DNA from 2 places in the Oceanisphaera avium genome. Region 1 is predicted to be linked to the other one. Evidence: predicted binding sites of a transcription regulator. Region 1 holds the regulator's gene; the other holds the start of a gene.
The links. The regulator sigma-54, encoded in region 1, starts transcription at its own class of promoters, with help from an activator protein. The targets are predictions, from matches to a motif close to TGGCACNGTTTTNGCTT.
Positions count from the first base shown of each region.

Region 2: the regulator sigma-54 is predicted to act here: its motif matches at 4,267-4,283, upstream of CBP12_RS05830 (flagellar hook-length control protein FliK).

Region 1 covers NZ_CP021376.1:2,629,465-2,637,014, forward strand. The annotation lists gene pmbA (metalloprotease PmbA) at 1-1,106, shown strand, start outside; gene CBP12_RS12115 (HPr family phosphocarrier protein) at 1,212-1,487, opposite strand; gene rapZ (RNase adapter RapZ) at 1,474-2,340, opposite strand; gene ptsN (PTS IIA-like nitrogen regulatory protein PtsN) at 2,350-2,796, opposite strand; gene hpf (ribosome hibernation promoting factor) at 2,799-3,086, opposite strand; gene CBP12_RS12135 (RNA polymerase factor sigma-54) at 3,110-4,564, opposite strand; gene lptB (LPS export ABC transporter ATP-binding protein) at 4,651-5,376, opposite strand; gene lptA (lipopolysaccharide transport periplasmic protein LptA) at 5,379-5,909, opposite strand; gene lptC (LPS export ABC transporter periplasmic protein LptC) at 5,878-6,426, opposite strand; gene kdsC (3-deoxy-manno-octulosonate-8-phosphatase KdsC) at 6,423-6,974, opposite strand; gene CBP12_RS12160 (KpsF/GutQ family sugar-phosphate isomerase) at 6,974-7,550, opposite strand, start outside.
Region 2 covers NZ_CP021376.1:1,271,865-1,279,414, forward strand. The annotation lists gene fliO (flagellar biosynthetic protein FliO) at 1-69, opposite strand, end outside; gene fliN (flagellar motor switch protein FliN) at 69-500, opposite strand; gene fliM (flagellar motor switch protein FliM) at 497-1,555, opposite strand; gene CBP12_RS05825 (flagellar basal body-associated FliL family protein) at 1,563-2,036, opposite strand; gene CBP12_RS05830 (flagellar hook-length control protein FliK) at 2,109-4,196, opposite strand; gene fliJ (flagellar export protein FliJ) at 4,331-4,777, opposite strand; gene fliI (flagellar protein export ATPase FliI) at 4,995-6,344, opposite strand; gene fliH (flagellar assembly protein FliH) at 6,331-7,167, opposite strand; gene fliG (flagellar motor switch protein FliG) at 7,164-7,550, opposite strand, start outside.

The sequences.
Region 1 (7,550 bases):
ACTTGCGCCCCGATGCAATTGCGCGCACCGTAGCCGCTGCGCTTGATATCTCGCGCTACACTAACCCTGATCCCTTTGCAGGGCTGGCGCCGGCTGATGACTTAGCTTGGGATGCCCCTGACATTGCCTTATGCTTTCCCGAGCAACTCACCCCTCAAGATGGCATTGAATTAGCGCTAGAGTGTGAGCAGCACGCGCTAAATCGAGACCCGCGCATTAAACAGTCAGACGGTGCTAGTTTTTCCAGTAATGTGGGTATTAAAGTCTATGGCAATAGTCATGGCTTTGTTAAAGGCTATGCAGCTAGCCGTTTTGGGCTAAGTTGTGTGTTAATTGGTGAGCAAGATGGCGACATGCAACGCGAATATGGCTATACCTCAGCGCGCAGCTTACATGATATCTGGACACCCAAGCAGGTGGCAGACGAAGCGGTGACCCGTACCTTAGGGCGCTTAGGGGCGCGTAAGATTGGTACTCAACATGCGCCGGTATTGTTTCATCCCGATGTGGCAGCTAGCCTATTTGGTCACTTTGTAATGGCGATCAGTGGCGGCAGCTTATACCGAGAGTCTTCTTTTTTACTGGATGCGCTGGGACAGTCAGTTTTTCCAAACTGGTTTGAGATTAAAGAGCGCCCCCATCTAGATAAAGGCTTGGCCAGCTCCCCGTTTGATAATGAAGGCGTGCGCACCGTTGAGCGTAAAATTATTGAGCAAGGTAAGCTGCAAACCTATTTACTCACCAGTTATTCGGCGCGCAAGTTAAACCTTGCCCTTACGGGGCACGCCGGTGGTATTCATAACTGGGAAATTGCTAATACGGGCCAAAGCTTTGAGCAGCTGCTTAAAGAAATGGGCACCGGCTTATTAGTTACGGAAATGATGGGCCAAGGGGTCAATATTGTGACCGGCGATTATTCCCGCGGTGCGGCAGGCTTTTGGGTAGAAAACGGCGAAATTGCTTATCCGGTAGAAGAGATCACCATTGCCGGTAATCTCAAACAGATGTATCAAGGTATTCAAGCGGTAGGCACAGATACCGAGTTGCGCTCTAGTTTGCACACGGGTTCGGTACTGATTGATCAAATGAAGATTGCCGGTCAGTAACGCCTTACGTTATACGTAATAAACCCAAAATACCGTCTATAAAGACGGTATTTTTGTAAGGGGGGTTGGCGTCTTTTCGTATCACGTACAGCGTACGACTTGGTCTTATTCTGCCTCGTTAAAGCGCGCGGCGACTAAGTCGGCTACCGCGTCCATGGCGGCGGCGGCGTCTTTACCTTCGGCCACTACCCGTATGGCATGACCCTGGGCAGTTTCTAGCATTAATAACCCCATGACGCTGTTCGCCGGCGCTTGCTTACCTTGGCTACACACGGTAACTGTGGCAGCAAACTGCTCGGTCACTTGCACCAGTTGCACGGCGGCGCGGGCATGAAGGCCTAGCTTATTAACGATTTGTAAGTCGCGTTCAACTTTTTGCATGTTGTTTTTCTAGTGAGCGGTGGCGCAGTTGTACGCTTTTGTCCATTTCTTTAAACGACTTAGCTAATTGCTCAACTAAGTAGACAGAGCGATGTTTACCACCGGTACACCCAATCGCCACTGTGACATAACTGCGATTGTTTCGCTCTAAGTGGGGCATCCAGGTGACCAGTAAGTTTTCGATTTGCCAAAGGTACTTAGTCACTTCCAGCTGGCTATTTAAATAGGTAGCTACCGGTTCATCCCGGCCGTTGAAAGGCCTAAGTTCATCAATCCAGTGGGGATTAGGCAAGAAGCGGGCATCAAAGACGAAGTCGGCATCTTGAGAGATACCAAATTTATAGCCAAAAGACTCAAATACCCAATTTAGCTCGCGCTCTTTCTTACCTAGAATGCGCGCGCGAATAATTTCGCTTAAGTCATGAATACTTAACTCTGAGGTATCAATACGCAAGTCAGCCTCAGAAGATAAGGGGGCCAATAAGTGCGTTTCTTCACGAATGGCCTCATCGAGCGTTAAGCTCAAGCGAGACAGCGGGTGGAGACGGCGAGTATCACCAAAGCGGCGGATCAGCGCTGCATTATCGGCATCAATAAAGATACTGGATAAATTCACGCTCTCAAGCGCGCGGACATCGTTTAAACAAGCTTCTAATTTTTCGCTGCTATCGGGGAGGTTGCGCACATCGATACTCACCGCCACTTCGCCAGGCTTATTTAAGCGCATTTTAACTAACTGGGGGAGCAGCTCTACTGGCAAATTATCGACACAGTAATAGCCTAAATCCTCAAGTACCCGTAACGCCACGGTTTTACCCGATCCAGAACGACCACTGACGATGACCAGCTGCATATCGGCTCCTTAGGAAGAGATCATGATCTGATAGAGCTCGTCGTCGCTTTTAGCTTGGCGCAGCTGCTTACAGATCTGCTTATCACTGAGCTTTTCTGCAATCAATGACAAGGTTTTAAGGTGTTGTTTACACTCTTGCTCAGGCACGAGCAAGGCAAACACTAAACTAACGGGCTGATTATCGATGGCATCAAATTCCACCGGCTCAGCAAAAGTGAGTAGCACAGCGGTGGCTTGGTTTTCATCACCAATACGACCATGAGGAATAGCAATGCCGTTGCCAATACCGGTACTGCCCATTTTTTCCCGTGCTAAAAGGCAGTCAAACAATTGTTGACTGCTAACGTTGAGGTGTTCTGCGGCGAGCTCGCTGATAATTTCCAGCGCCCTTTTTTTGCTCGAGCAAGGGACGGCACTTCGCGTGCAGTCCCTGCTTAGAATATCGGCGACTTCCATGGTTATTTTTGCTTGAGCTTCTCTTTATGTTTAATAACTTGGCGATCGAGTTTGTCGAACAAACCGTCGATGGCAGCGTACATGTCTTCTTGTTGACAAGTGGCAAAAATTTCACCACCGCTGAGATGAATTTTAGCTTCGGCAATTTGCTGTAGCTTCTCTAGCGTTAACACCACATGCACTATGGTGATGTTATCAAAATGGCGCTCGAGTTTAGCGAATTTATTATTTACATAATCACGTAATGACTCAGTGATTTCAACATGATGTCCGGTCAAGTTTATTTGCATAAGATCTTCCTTCTAGGTTCGCCCTACAGCAGGCGTTTACGCTGATTGGAAGGGGGTATGGCCAGTGACTCACGATACTTGGCTATGGTCCGTCTGGCCACTTGTATCCCCTGTTCGGCCAATAGTTGAGCGATTTTACTGTCACTCAATGGCTTTACTGGGTTCTCTGCCGCGACGAGTTTCTTAATAAAGGCGCGAATCGCAGTGGAAGAACACTCACCGCCACTTTCGGTGCCTACGTGGCTTGAGAAAAAATACTTTAACTCAAACACTCCTTTAGGAGAGTGCAAAAATTTCTGAGTAGTAACGCGAGAAATAGTCGACTCATGCATCTCTACTACTTCGGCGACTTGGTTGAGTACCATGGGCTTCATTGCCTCAGCACCATACTCAAAGAATGCCTGTTGTTGTTCAACAATACAATTAGCAACCTTGAGTAAGGTCTCATTTCTGCTTTCTAAACTCTTGATAAACCACTTTGCATCTTGAGTATGTTGGCGAATAAACTGGCCATCTGCGCCTTGCTTACCTTGTGCCATAGCGGCATAGGTTTGGTTTAATCGCACCTTAGGCAAGGTCTCTAAATTGAGCTCGGCTTTCCATATGCCTTGTTGTTTGGTCACTAATACATCGGGAATGACATATTCAGAGTTATGCTGCAATAAGGTATTACCGGGGCGCGGTTCTAGCTGTTGGATTAAAGCTAACACATCTCTTAGCTCGTCTTCTTTAAGCCGAGTAAGGCGCTGTAAGGTACGATAGTCGCGATTACCTAATAGCTCCATGTGTTCATCGATAAGCAAGAGCGCTTCGTCGAGCCATAAGGTCGTGGGCTCAAGCGCCAGTAACTGTATTCGCAAACACTCTTGTACGCTGCGCGCGCCTACGCCCAGTGGATCAAAATGCTGAATTCGCTTTAGAACCGCCGTCACTTCGTCGGCTTCTATGGCTTGGTCACCGCCATTGACCGCGGCCAAGATATCTTCTAGCTCGACGCTGAGATACCCAGCGTCATCAATCGCGTCAATAATGGCTAAGGCAATGGCCTGGTCGGTCTCACTAAAGGGCGTAAGCTGCATTTGCCATAATAAATAATCTTGCAGAGTCTCGGTGGTTTCACCCTGATAAAGCGTATCTTCTAATCCCTCAGGAACTCCCCCGGTGCCTGCCGTACCTGCAGAGGCGGTATAAATATCGTCCCACTGGGTATCCATGGGCATTTCATCAGATAGTTGATGCTGCTCCATGGCTTTATCGGTGGCCATTTGCTCGTCTTGAGCGCTAGGGAGCGGCGCTAATTCTTCATCTAACGCCGACTCGTCGGCTTCTTCTTGCTCTAACAGCGGATTATTTTCCAGTGCTAGTTGAATTTCTTGCTGCAACTCCAGACTCGACAGCTGCAACAAACGAATCGCTTGTTGCAGCTGCGGGGTCATAGTGAGTTGTTGCCCCATACGTAATTGAAGAGTTGGCTTCATAGTTGTAAAAACCCTTTCATAGCAACCAAAAGTCCTTTCTTATCAACTGCAGGGGAGGGCTGTTTTAACATCATCTAGGAGGATGCTTACAGGCTAAATTGCTCGCCTAAATAGACTTTTTTCACCTGTTCGTTAGCGAGAATTTCTGCGGGGGTGCCAGCGGCAATGCGATGGCCATGGCTAACAATATAAGCGCGCTCACACACATCAAGCGTTTCTCGAACGTTATGGTCAGTAATCAACACCCCTAAGCCACGATCACGCAAGTGCAAGATAATTTGCTTAATATCCAACACCGAAATGGGATCAACCCCAGCAAAGGGTTCGTCCAATAAAATAAAGCGCGGATCGGCGGCTAACGCGCGGGCAATTTCTACTCGTCGGCGTTCCCCACCCGATAAGCTCATGCCCTGGCTGTGGCGAATATGGCCAATGTTAAACTCTTCGAGCAGCTGTTCCATTTTTTGCTCGCGCTCATTGGCTGTTAAATTTTTACGGGTTTGTAGCACCGCCATAATATTATCCGCCACACTTAAGCGGCGAAAAATAGACGCCTCTTGAGGTAAATAACCAATACCTGAGCGGGCGCGCACATGCATAGGCTGGTGGCTAATGTCTTCATCGTCAATGGTAATGCGGCCAGCATCGCGCTGCACTAAGCCCACTATCATGTAAAAAGAAGTGGTTTTACCCGCACCATTTGGGCCTAGTAGGCCCACAATTTGACCGGTGTTAACGGTTAAGCTCACATCTGCTACCACTTGGCGGCCTTTATAGCTTTTTTGTAGACCGCGAGCTTTCAGGGTTGCCATGATTAAGGGTTAGCCTCTTTATTATTCATCTCTTGCAATTGCTCAGGCAAAAATACGGTTTTTACCCGTCCTTGATTGCCTTGACCTTGCGCCTCCATTTGCTCGCGGTCGATGTCATAGCGAATACGATAGCCGGTCACTATGTTATCGTTTTGCTTTAATTGTGCATTATTGAGCAAAGTAATGGAGCGAGTTTTAATGTCATAGGTAATCTGTTTAGCCTGAGCGTTTACCGGCTGGCCGCTGTCTAGTACTTGATAGTAAGTGGCAGGTGAGCCGTACGCGGTCATGGTTTGCAAGCCTTTATCATTACGGGTTACCACTAATTTAGCGGCGCGCACATCGAGTGTGCCTTGTTTAACGATAACATTATCGGTAAAGGTCACTTTATTGTTGGCCAGCTCCACCAATTGACTGCCTGCATCTATGGTGACGGGCTCTTTATAATCGGCTTCTTTAGCTTGAGTGGTACTCATGCTCAGCACTAATAGTGCCGCAAAGCTAAGGAGTCGTGTAGGTTGCCTGAGTATCATGCAGTAGTTCCACCGTTTGTTGATCAATCTGTCCCAGTAACCCTTGGCCGTGGGCCTGATAAGTGGGGCTGCTCAGCTGTACCGCACGATTTGAGCGTAGCTGATTATTAATAAAATCCAGTTCTAAGTATTCAGTGGTCAGGGTTTTGATCACGGCCTGAGCTTGTAAACCCTTGCCGATGACATTGCCATTTAATACGGCGTTGTCATCGGTGTTAATCATGCCCTCGTCGCCACTGAGACGCCACTGCGGCTCACCATTGGGGGTGTAAAGCAAGATAACAGGTTTTTCCATTAGGGTCATGGTGAGCGGCTCATAGTGCTCAGCATAATCGGCGTTTAAGCTTCTATACGGTAATCCTAGCTGATTAAACTGCACACTTTTTAAGTTTTTTGCAATAAAATCAGGTTGATAGTCTTGTTGACTAGCCGGCTTAGTGGCCACAGGCTTAAACCATTGCCAGCTAATAAGCGCCACTAAAAATAAACCGCCAAACGCCCATGTTTGTCGGCTCATATACTCATACCTTGGGCTTGTTCGAGTACACCTTGTGCTTCTAAAATTAGATCGCACACTTCTCGTACACAACCTCGCCCGCCTTTAAGCTGAGTTATATAATCGGCGCGCTTTCGTACCAAGGGGTGGGCATCATTAACCGCCACGCCTAAGCCACATAATGCCATTACGGGTAAGTCCACCACATCATCGCCGATATATGCGACTTGCGCAGGGCTTAAGTTAAGCTCGCTCAAGAGTTGATTAAAGCTAATACGCTTATCGGCTTGTGCTTGAAAAACATGGCTAACGCCAAGGGACGCCATGCGCTCGGTGACGATACGTGACTCACGCCCAGTGATCACCGCCACCACAATGCCCGCATTTTGCAGCGCTTTAATGCCAAAACCATCCTTAGTGTTAAAGGTTTTAAACTCTTCACCTTGATTGCCTAGATAAATTAGGCCATCGGATAACACGCCATCTACATCGCAGATTAATAGCTTTATTTGACTTAACTGGTGCCACACATTGCTAGCTATGGGGCCATACAGCTCGGATTGCTCCATTAAATTACTCCTGCTAGTAATAAATCGTGCATATTAAAAGCGCCAATGGGGCGGCGAGCGTCATCGAGCACTAAGAGACCGCTAATTTTCTTTTCTTCCATTAGTTGCACCGCCTCTGCGGCCAGCATGTTGGCGTGCACTGTGGTGCAATGGCTGCTCATCACTTTATCTATGGTGGTGGTATGCACATCTATTTTTTTATCTAAGGTGCGCCTGAGATCGCCATCAGTATAGATACCGGCTAAGGTTTGTTGCTCATCGACCACGGCGGTAAAACCTAAGCCACTGCGGCCAATTTCTAATAGCGCATCGATGATCAGGGTATTAAGCCCCACGCTTGGCACATGCTGCTCTTTATGCATGATATCACCTACTCTAAGTAACAAGCGTTTACCTAAAGCGCCGCCAGGATGGCTCAGTGCAAAATCATCGGCAGTAAAGCCACGCGCTTCTAATAAGGAGACGGCCAGCGCATCGCCCATGACTAATGCCGCAGTAGTACTTGCTGTAGGAGCTAAGCCTAAAGGACAGGCCTCTTGTTCAACGCGAGTACATAAATGCACATTAGCTTCGCGT
Region 2 (7,550 bases), 1.4 Mb from region 1:
CCATTTTATCTCGGGCCCTTCGGCCATGGCCGGCACTGGCAACAAAGCAAGCAACCATAAAGTGCGCATTATTTAAGCTTCTTAATGCGTTCAGTTTGACTAATCACATCCGTGAGTCGAATGCCAAACTTATCGTTTACCACCACTACTTCACCGTGGGCGATTAAGGTGCCGTTAACCATGACATCCAGCGGCTCACCCGCTAATCTATCTAACTCCACCACCGAGCCTTGATTAAGCTGCAATAAATTACGAATGCTAATTTGAGTGCGCCCCACTTCCATAGAAATGGTCACCGGAATATCTAAAATAGCATCTAACTTACGCCGTTCATCACCGGATAACGCCTTATTGTTAGGATCATTAAAGTCATCTAACTCAACGGGCTTAGCCGTATCTTCTGGCTCTGGCTCTTTGCTTGCGGGCTCGGCGTCTTTTTCCGTCTGCTCAGCCATGGCTTCGCCCCAAACATCATCTATCTCGTTTTGTTCATCACTCATGACGCATCCTCGATGGTTCTTTCTAATTCTTCTAACTCAGCTTCACCGTCGATCCGAATGCCGCGACGGGTAACCTGATTAAGTTCAGTTTTAAAGGTATCTGGCTTTTTAATTTTTTCGGTGATGCGCACCGCCATTTTATCGTTAGCACGGCCCAGCTGCCCCCGAAAACTCGGTAAGCCCTCTACCGACATTAACAAATGCTCGGGCATTTCTATGGGAATAATATCGCCGCTTTGCAGCTCCATAATGTTGCGCAAACTCAGCTCTTTTTCGAGCAAGCGCACCGACATATCTACTTTAACATCGAGAATTTCATCACGCAGCGCCTTACTCCAGCGCAAGTCGTTTTCGCCTTTATCACTTTGCACACCCGCATCCAGCAACTCGCGGATTGGCTCTAACATGCCATAGGGCATAGTGACATGAAAATCGCCGCCACCACCATCAAGCTCAATATGAAAAGAGCTGACCACCACCACTTCGGTGGGGCTGACAATGTTGGCCATGGTGGGGTTAACTTCTGAGTCTAAATACTCAAACTCCACGTCCATCACCGGCGCCCACGCTTCTTTATAATCTTCAAATACGAGTTTAAGCAGCAGTTGAATAACGCGCCGTTCAGTAGGCGTAAATTCTCGGCCTTCAATTTTGGCATGGCGACCATCGCCACCAAAAAAATTATCCACCAAAATAAAAACCAGCCGCGCTTCCATGGTCACCAACCCTATGCCTTTTAACGGGCGAAAGCGCACCATATTTAAACTGGTCGGCAAAAATAGAGAGTGAACATATTCACCAAACTTAATCATTTGCACGCCATTCACCGACACTTCTGCAGTGCGGCGCATCATGTTAAATAAACTAATGCGCATGTGTCTGGCAAAGCGTTCATTCACCATCTCAAGGGTGGGCATGCGCCCACGCACAATGCGGTCTTGAGAAGAAAAATCAAACATGGAAACGCCGCCCGTATTACCGGCCGACTCTTCATCTACATCATCCACCCCGTGTAACAGGGCATCTATTTCATCCTGAGATAAAAGATCGCTCACGATTCACCTATTGCATTACGATACTGGTAAACAGTACTTTTTCGACTAAAGGCTTACCTAATTCTTCAGTCAGCACTGCATTCAGTTCATCAAGCGCTTCTTGCCTGACAGCGAGTTTACCCTCTGCCGTGAGGTAATTATCGGCGGTTTGCCGACTAAACACGGTGAGGAGAGTACTTTCAAGTAAGGGCAGATGGCGCTGGGCCTCGGCTTGGCCTTGATCGCCGCGTACCATCAGTTGCACTTCAATTTGCACTAAGCGCTCGCGCCGCCCCGCCACCACCGGGAAAATAAAGGGCCGCGATAAGCCGATATATAAAGCTTTATTATCTACCACCGGCTCTTTTTCTACCTTATCTGCAGAAGAGGACAAGAAGAAATAAGCGCCCGCACCACCGCCGGCAAGTAACAGCACAATAATAATTAAAATAAGTTTACGTTTGTACCATGCCACTTTTGGCATAGTCAGATTGTCTGCCATGATTACCCTTATTACTTGCGTGATAGGCGTTAATAAATGCGCCGCTTAGCGCCTTTAGTGTAGTGATTTTCTTTAAGCAAAAAAGTCTATTTTGGCCGCTGTTGAGTCTAATGGTGCGCGGGATCGCAAATTGGATACTTGCTCTTGCACCTCATCACCACTTGGCGAGTAACTACGCCACTGGCTAGCATTGGCCTCACCCGCACTGGATTGCGGCTGTTGCTCCGCTGACTGTTGGCCAGCTTGCCCTTGCGCCGAGCCTTGAAAAGGCGTGCTACTTTGGCCGCCACTCTGGTTATTATGTTGCTGATTAGAGTGTTGCTGGCCCGTTTGCTGCTGATTGCCTTGATTAAGGTTCATGCCCTGCTGCTGGAGCATTTCGCGAAGCCTAGGCATAGCTTGCTCAAGCGCCTCGCGCGCGGCCGGATGGCTGGCCACAAACTGTACCTGTACTTCCCCTTGCTCCATGCGTATTTGAATACGCATGGCACCAAACTCGGAAGGATTAAGTTTAATTTCTGCTTCTTGTAAATTCTGACTGACCACTACTTGTGCTTGCTGTGTTAGCTGTTTGGCATTTTGCTCCGCTGAGCTATGCAAATTAAGGGCTTTATCTAGCATGGCGGTGCGCTCTGGCGTAGGTGCTAATAAGGGTTGCTCGCGCTGCATCAGCGCCGGATTAACCTCGGCTTTTAGGTTATCTAGCGTATCGGTACTTTGCTCTGCTGTACTTTCATCTCCCACTGGGCTGGCAATAAAGGCCGCGCGCGCTGCAACTTGCTCACTTTTTATCTGTTCGGTGGTCAGTGGTGGCAAATGTACATTCGCAGCGTCTGTTTTAACAGAGGAAGCGCTTACTTTTGGCTTATCAGCATCTTGGGACCAACGACGGCCATGTTCAATTTGGGCAAGCCACTCCGGAGCCGCATTGGTTAGCGCCTCGGGCGCGCGACTCCCAGGCTTGGCAAGCTTTTCGGCCACTTGCAGCTCAATCTCAATGTCATTTTGTGCCAGCAAGACTTGTGCGGCTTGCTCTTTAGCATTAGCAGGCGGCTGGGGTGTAACGCCTTGGCGTTGCTCAAGTGCTTGACTACCTAATTCACTGCGTTTTTCAGCAGATGATAAGCGAGCAGCTTGCTCGTCGTTTAGGCCCTGTTGGGCATTTAAGTCACTGCCACTCTCTACACTAGTGCGTTGAGAGGTTGCCAACTGAGCAGCCGTAGATTGTGGCTCATTGCTGGAGCCACTTATTTTTTGCTCAGCAGTGAGAGGCGTAAAACTAGGCGGCAACGAAGTGCCGCCTTGGGATGAGCGTTTAGCTTCGCCGGCTTTTAGCTCAGCGGTGGCATCTTGTTGAGCGGACTTAGGCGTAACCTGCTCTAGTGTAGAGTCCACAGCTTTAGGTGCTGTCGATTGTTCAGCAGCAGAGTTATTGTCACCGCTATTAAGGCGGACTTTGGCGGTGTCGTCTATGTTAACTTGCGACTTAGAAGCTGCTTTTTCAGTCTCTTCAGCGTCGACTTGCGTTTTTGGAGCTAGTTTTTGCTCATCTTTAGCTAAGCGCTCTGCAGTGAGAGCCGAGCTATCACTCTCTTCTTGCGAGACATTAGGCTCAATTTTTTGCGGCGAAACCACTGCCAAAGTGGGCACTGTGCTATGAGAGGCCGCCGGCTCAGTAGTAACACTTACCGCAGGATCCGCTTCTTCATCAACAGTGTCTAAAGCTGAGGCTGAGTCTTTAAGGGCAGCGTTTGCTACTTTAGTAGCCGACTCATTAGCTCGCTCAGCGACTGGAGCATCGCTGTCTGCTATTGCAGCTTCGTTTTTTGTTTTACTGTTTTCTATGTCACCGTTTTTAATATCCGTGTTGTTAACGCCCGTGTTCTTAACGTCAGCGTTTTCTACGCTGTTATTCTCAGCGCTGTCTTTTTCAAGATTACTATTTTCAAGATTACTACTTTCAAGCTGACTGGGAGCAGCCTGTGCAGGAGCGTCTTTGGCTGGCAAAGCTTGATGCGTCGCTTGGGAGCTTGACTCTTTTGAAAGTAAATCGGCAAAAGCGGCACCCTCGCCCTTTGAGCCAGCTTCTAAAGAAGAACTTGCTTTAGCAGTGAGTTCAACATTTGCAGGTGCAGTTACCGATAGTATATTCATGGTCATAGTTAGCGTTCCCCATCTAAGCGGCGGCAATGTTTGCCTAAGAGCGCGCATCGCTCGCCCACTTTAATCAATGCAAGAAGCGAACCAAGATTTTAATTACCGATGAACACTGACCAAGAACAGTAAGATGAAAGCTAGCGATTGTCTTTCTTTTGGCTATAAAAACGGTGTAAAGTGAGCTCATCGAGCATTTTTTGCTCTTGTTTATCTTGCTCTTTTTGCTTGCGCTCGGCTTCACGCTCTAAGAGGGTTTCTATGGCTTGTTTGCGTGCTCGTACTGCCAGCCAAGCACTGCGACTTTGCTCTAACTGCTGTTTAGCCGTGTGCAAACCTTCCATCTGTTGAGTTTGTGCTACTTCCAGCTTATTAATAAAGCCTTGAAAGTGATTAAATTGATTAGCGCTTAAACCTTGCTGGCCACGTGCATGAAAGTCTTCGCTGTAGTTGCGTTGATATTGACTAAGCATTTTTTGTTGTTGCTGCATTTGCTGCAGCTGAATTTGTGCCGCCGTTAATTCGGCCGAAGCTTGCCGCTCTTTATTATCCAGTTGTTCTAATAATAAATGCAGTGCTCTGCTCATGGCTTTCTCTTAGTCAATGTTGATGGGTGAGTGGTGAATGGTGAATGGTGAATGGTGAATGGTGAATGGTGAATGGTGAATGGTGAATGGTGAATGGTGAATTTTAACTCCCTAATCACTAATCCCTCATCACTAATTCCTATTACCCAATCCCTAATCACTAGTATCAACTCCCCAATCCCTAGTCCCTCACCACTAATCCCTAGTCCCTTGTCCCTCACTGCTGTGCTCGTAGTAGTGGTGCACTAATATTAGCTAAGTCTGCCAAACACATCGGCATTTCTACTACATCAGTCATACTTTGCGTTAAAAAATGCTCTAAACGAGGGCGGATTAAAATCGCCATATCAATGCGCGGATCGGCCCCCGACTGATAGGCCCCTAAGTTAATTAAGTCATGATTTTGCTGATACAAAGCATAGGCTTGCTTTACCGCACGGGCTTGCTGCTGATGCTCTTGAGTGGTGACTGCGGTCATGACGCGGCTAATGGACTTTTCAATATCAATGGCTGGGTAATGGCCGCTATCGGCTAATTGGCGGGATAACACAATATGACCGTCTAAAATGGCGCGCGAGGCATCGGCAATGGGGTCTTGTAAGTCATCGCCTTCGGTTAACACGGTAAAAAAAGCGGTGATACTGCCCTGCCCCTCGGCGCCATTACCGGCGCGCTCCACTAAAGCAGGTAAGCGAGCAAACACCGAGGGCGGATACCCTTTACTGGCCGGCGGCTCGCCCACGGCCAGTGCTATTTCACGCTGCGCCTGAGCATATCGAGTTAGTGAGTCCATCAGCAGCAATACATTTAGGTTTTGATCGCGAAAATACTCGGCTAACGTCAATGCAGTTTCACAGCCTTTAAGGCGCATTAGCGGCGATGCATCTGCGGGTGCGGCCACTACCACTGCTCGCTCTCGCCCTTCCAGCCCTAAAATTTCATCAATAAACTCTTTTACTTCTCGGCCCCGCTCGCCAATTAAACCCACTATCACCACATCGGCTTTGGCGCCGCGGGTCATCATGCCTAATAGCACACTTTTACCCACCCCAGAGCCGGCAAATAAGCCCATGCGCTGACCTTGACCCACTGTAATCAAGGCATTGATGGCGCGCACGCCTACATCCATCACTTCACGTATAGGTTTGCGGGCCATGGGATTTAAGCGTTGGGCACTAAAATCAGCGGTATTGCTAGTAACAATGGGGCCTAAGCCATCAAGCGGCTGGCCAATACCATCAATCACGCGCCCTAATAACTCCATGCCTACCGGCACGCCCTCGCCTTGGCCAACAGGCGTCACCCGCGCACCTGGGATCACGCCTTTAAGTGATTCACTGGGCATTAAATAAAGTTTATCGTCAGAAAAGCCCACCACTTCGGCATCCATATCGCCAAAGAGTGTTTGAATTTTACACAAACTGCCCACAGCTGCGGTACAGCCCACGGCTTCTAACGTGAGCCCGACAACGCGGGTTAATTTACCACTAGCGGCCATGGCCGGCACTAAGCCTTGAGTTTGGTAGCTGGCCAGTCTTTTAGATAAGGAAGGACTAGTCTGTACCATGGAAGCGGGCCCAATTTGCATGTAAAAAATTGGCCATTAGCTCATCAATACGCCGCGCTAAACTGACATCTAGCTCAGATAAGGCCGTTTTTACTTTGACATCGCCGCGCGCCAAACTCGGCTCGCTTATTAACTGCCAATGGCGCTTCGCTAAGCTGCGCTCATCAAAGTGTGCTTCTAAAATCGTTAAGTCTTCGGGATGGACATACAAAGTGATAGCGGTGGTGTCGCCATGATGTTCGGTGTTGGGCAAGGCAGAGATAGCTTCTTGTACGGTCGCTAACAATAATTGCGGCGAGGTGGTCGCTTCTTGTTTTAATAAATTACGAGCCAGCTCAATGGCCAAGGTGACTAAGCTTTGCTCAACGACTTTATCGACTTGCGCTAATGGCGCTTGCAGTTGAGAGATTAATTGTTGCCACTGCGCTACTTGCTCGGCAATCTGCGCTCGCCCCTCTTCTAAGCCTTCTTCTTTGCCTTGGCTTAACCCCGCCTCGTGGCCTTGTTGTAAACCCGTTAAGCGTCCTTCTTCTTGGCCCGCCGCTATCCCCTCTTGTTTACCTTGGGCAAAGCCTTCTTCATAGGCGGCTTGGCGAATTTCTTCTAGCGCTTCAGCGGTGAGTGGCTCAGGTTCTTCCGAATAGTCTGGCACTTCTTCTACTAGTGCGGCTTGGCGCTTAATGTTTAGTGCTTGTTCGGCGTCAGCCACGGGGGCGGCGTTAGCATCACTTAAGTCAGGCCAAGCCCAATTATCTAATTCAATGTCGGGGTTAAGCCCAGCCGGAATACGCCCCGGCTTAGCGCCATAGGGATGGCGACTCATATAAAGTCATCTCCACCACCTTTAGCCAGCATTAAGTCACCACTTTCTGCTAAGCGACGGGCCACGGCCAAAATTTCTTTTTGTGCCAATTCAACATCACTCACTCGCACCGGCCCCATGGCTTCTAAGTCATCTTGTAGTAACTCAGCAGCTCGCTTAGACATATTGTTTAAGAACTTATCTTTAAGCTGATCATCGGCGCCTTTTAAGGCTCTTTGTAGCAAGTCACCGGTTACTTCACGCAACAACATTTGTATGCCTCTGTCATCCACATCAATCAGATTTTCAAAAACAAACATTAAGTCTTGGATCTTCATGCTCATTTCTTCGTCTTCATCACGAATGGCATCCATTAGGGTGCCTTCAATGGCGGTATCCAAGTA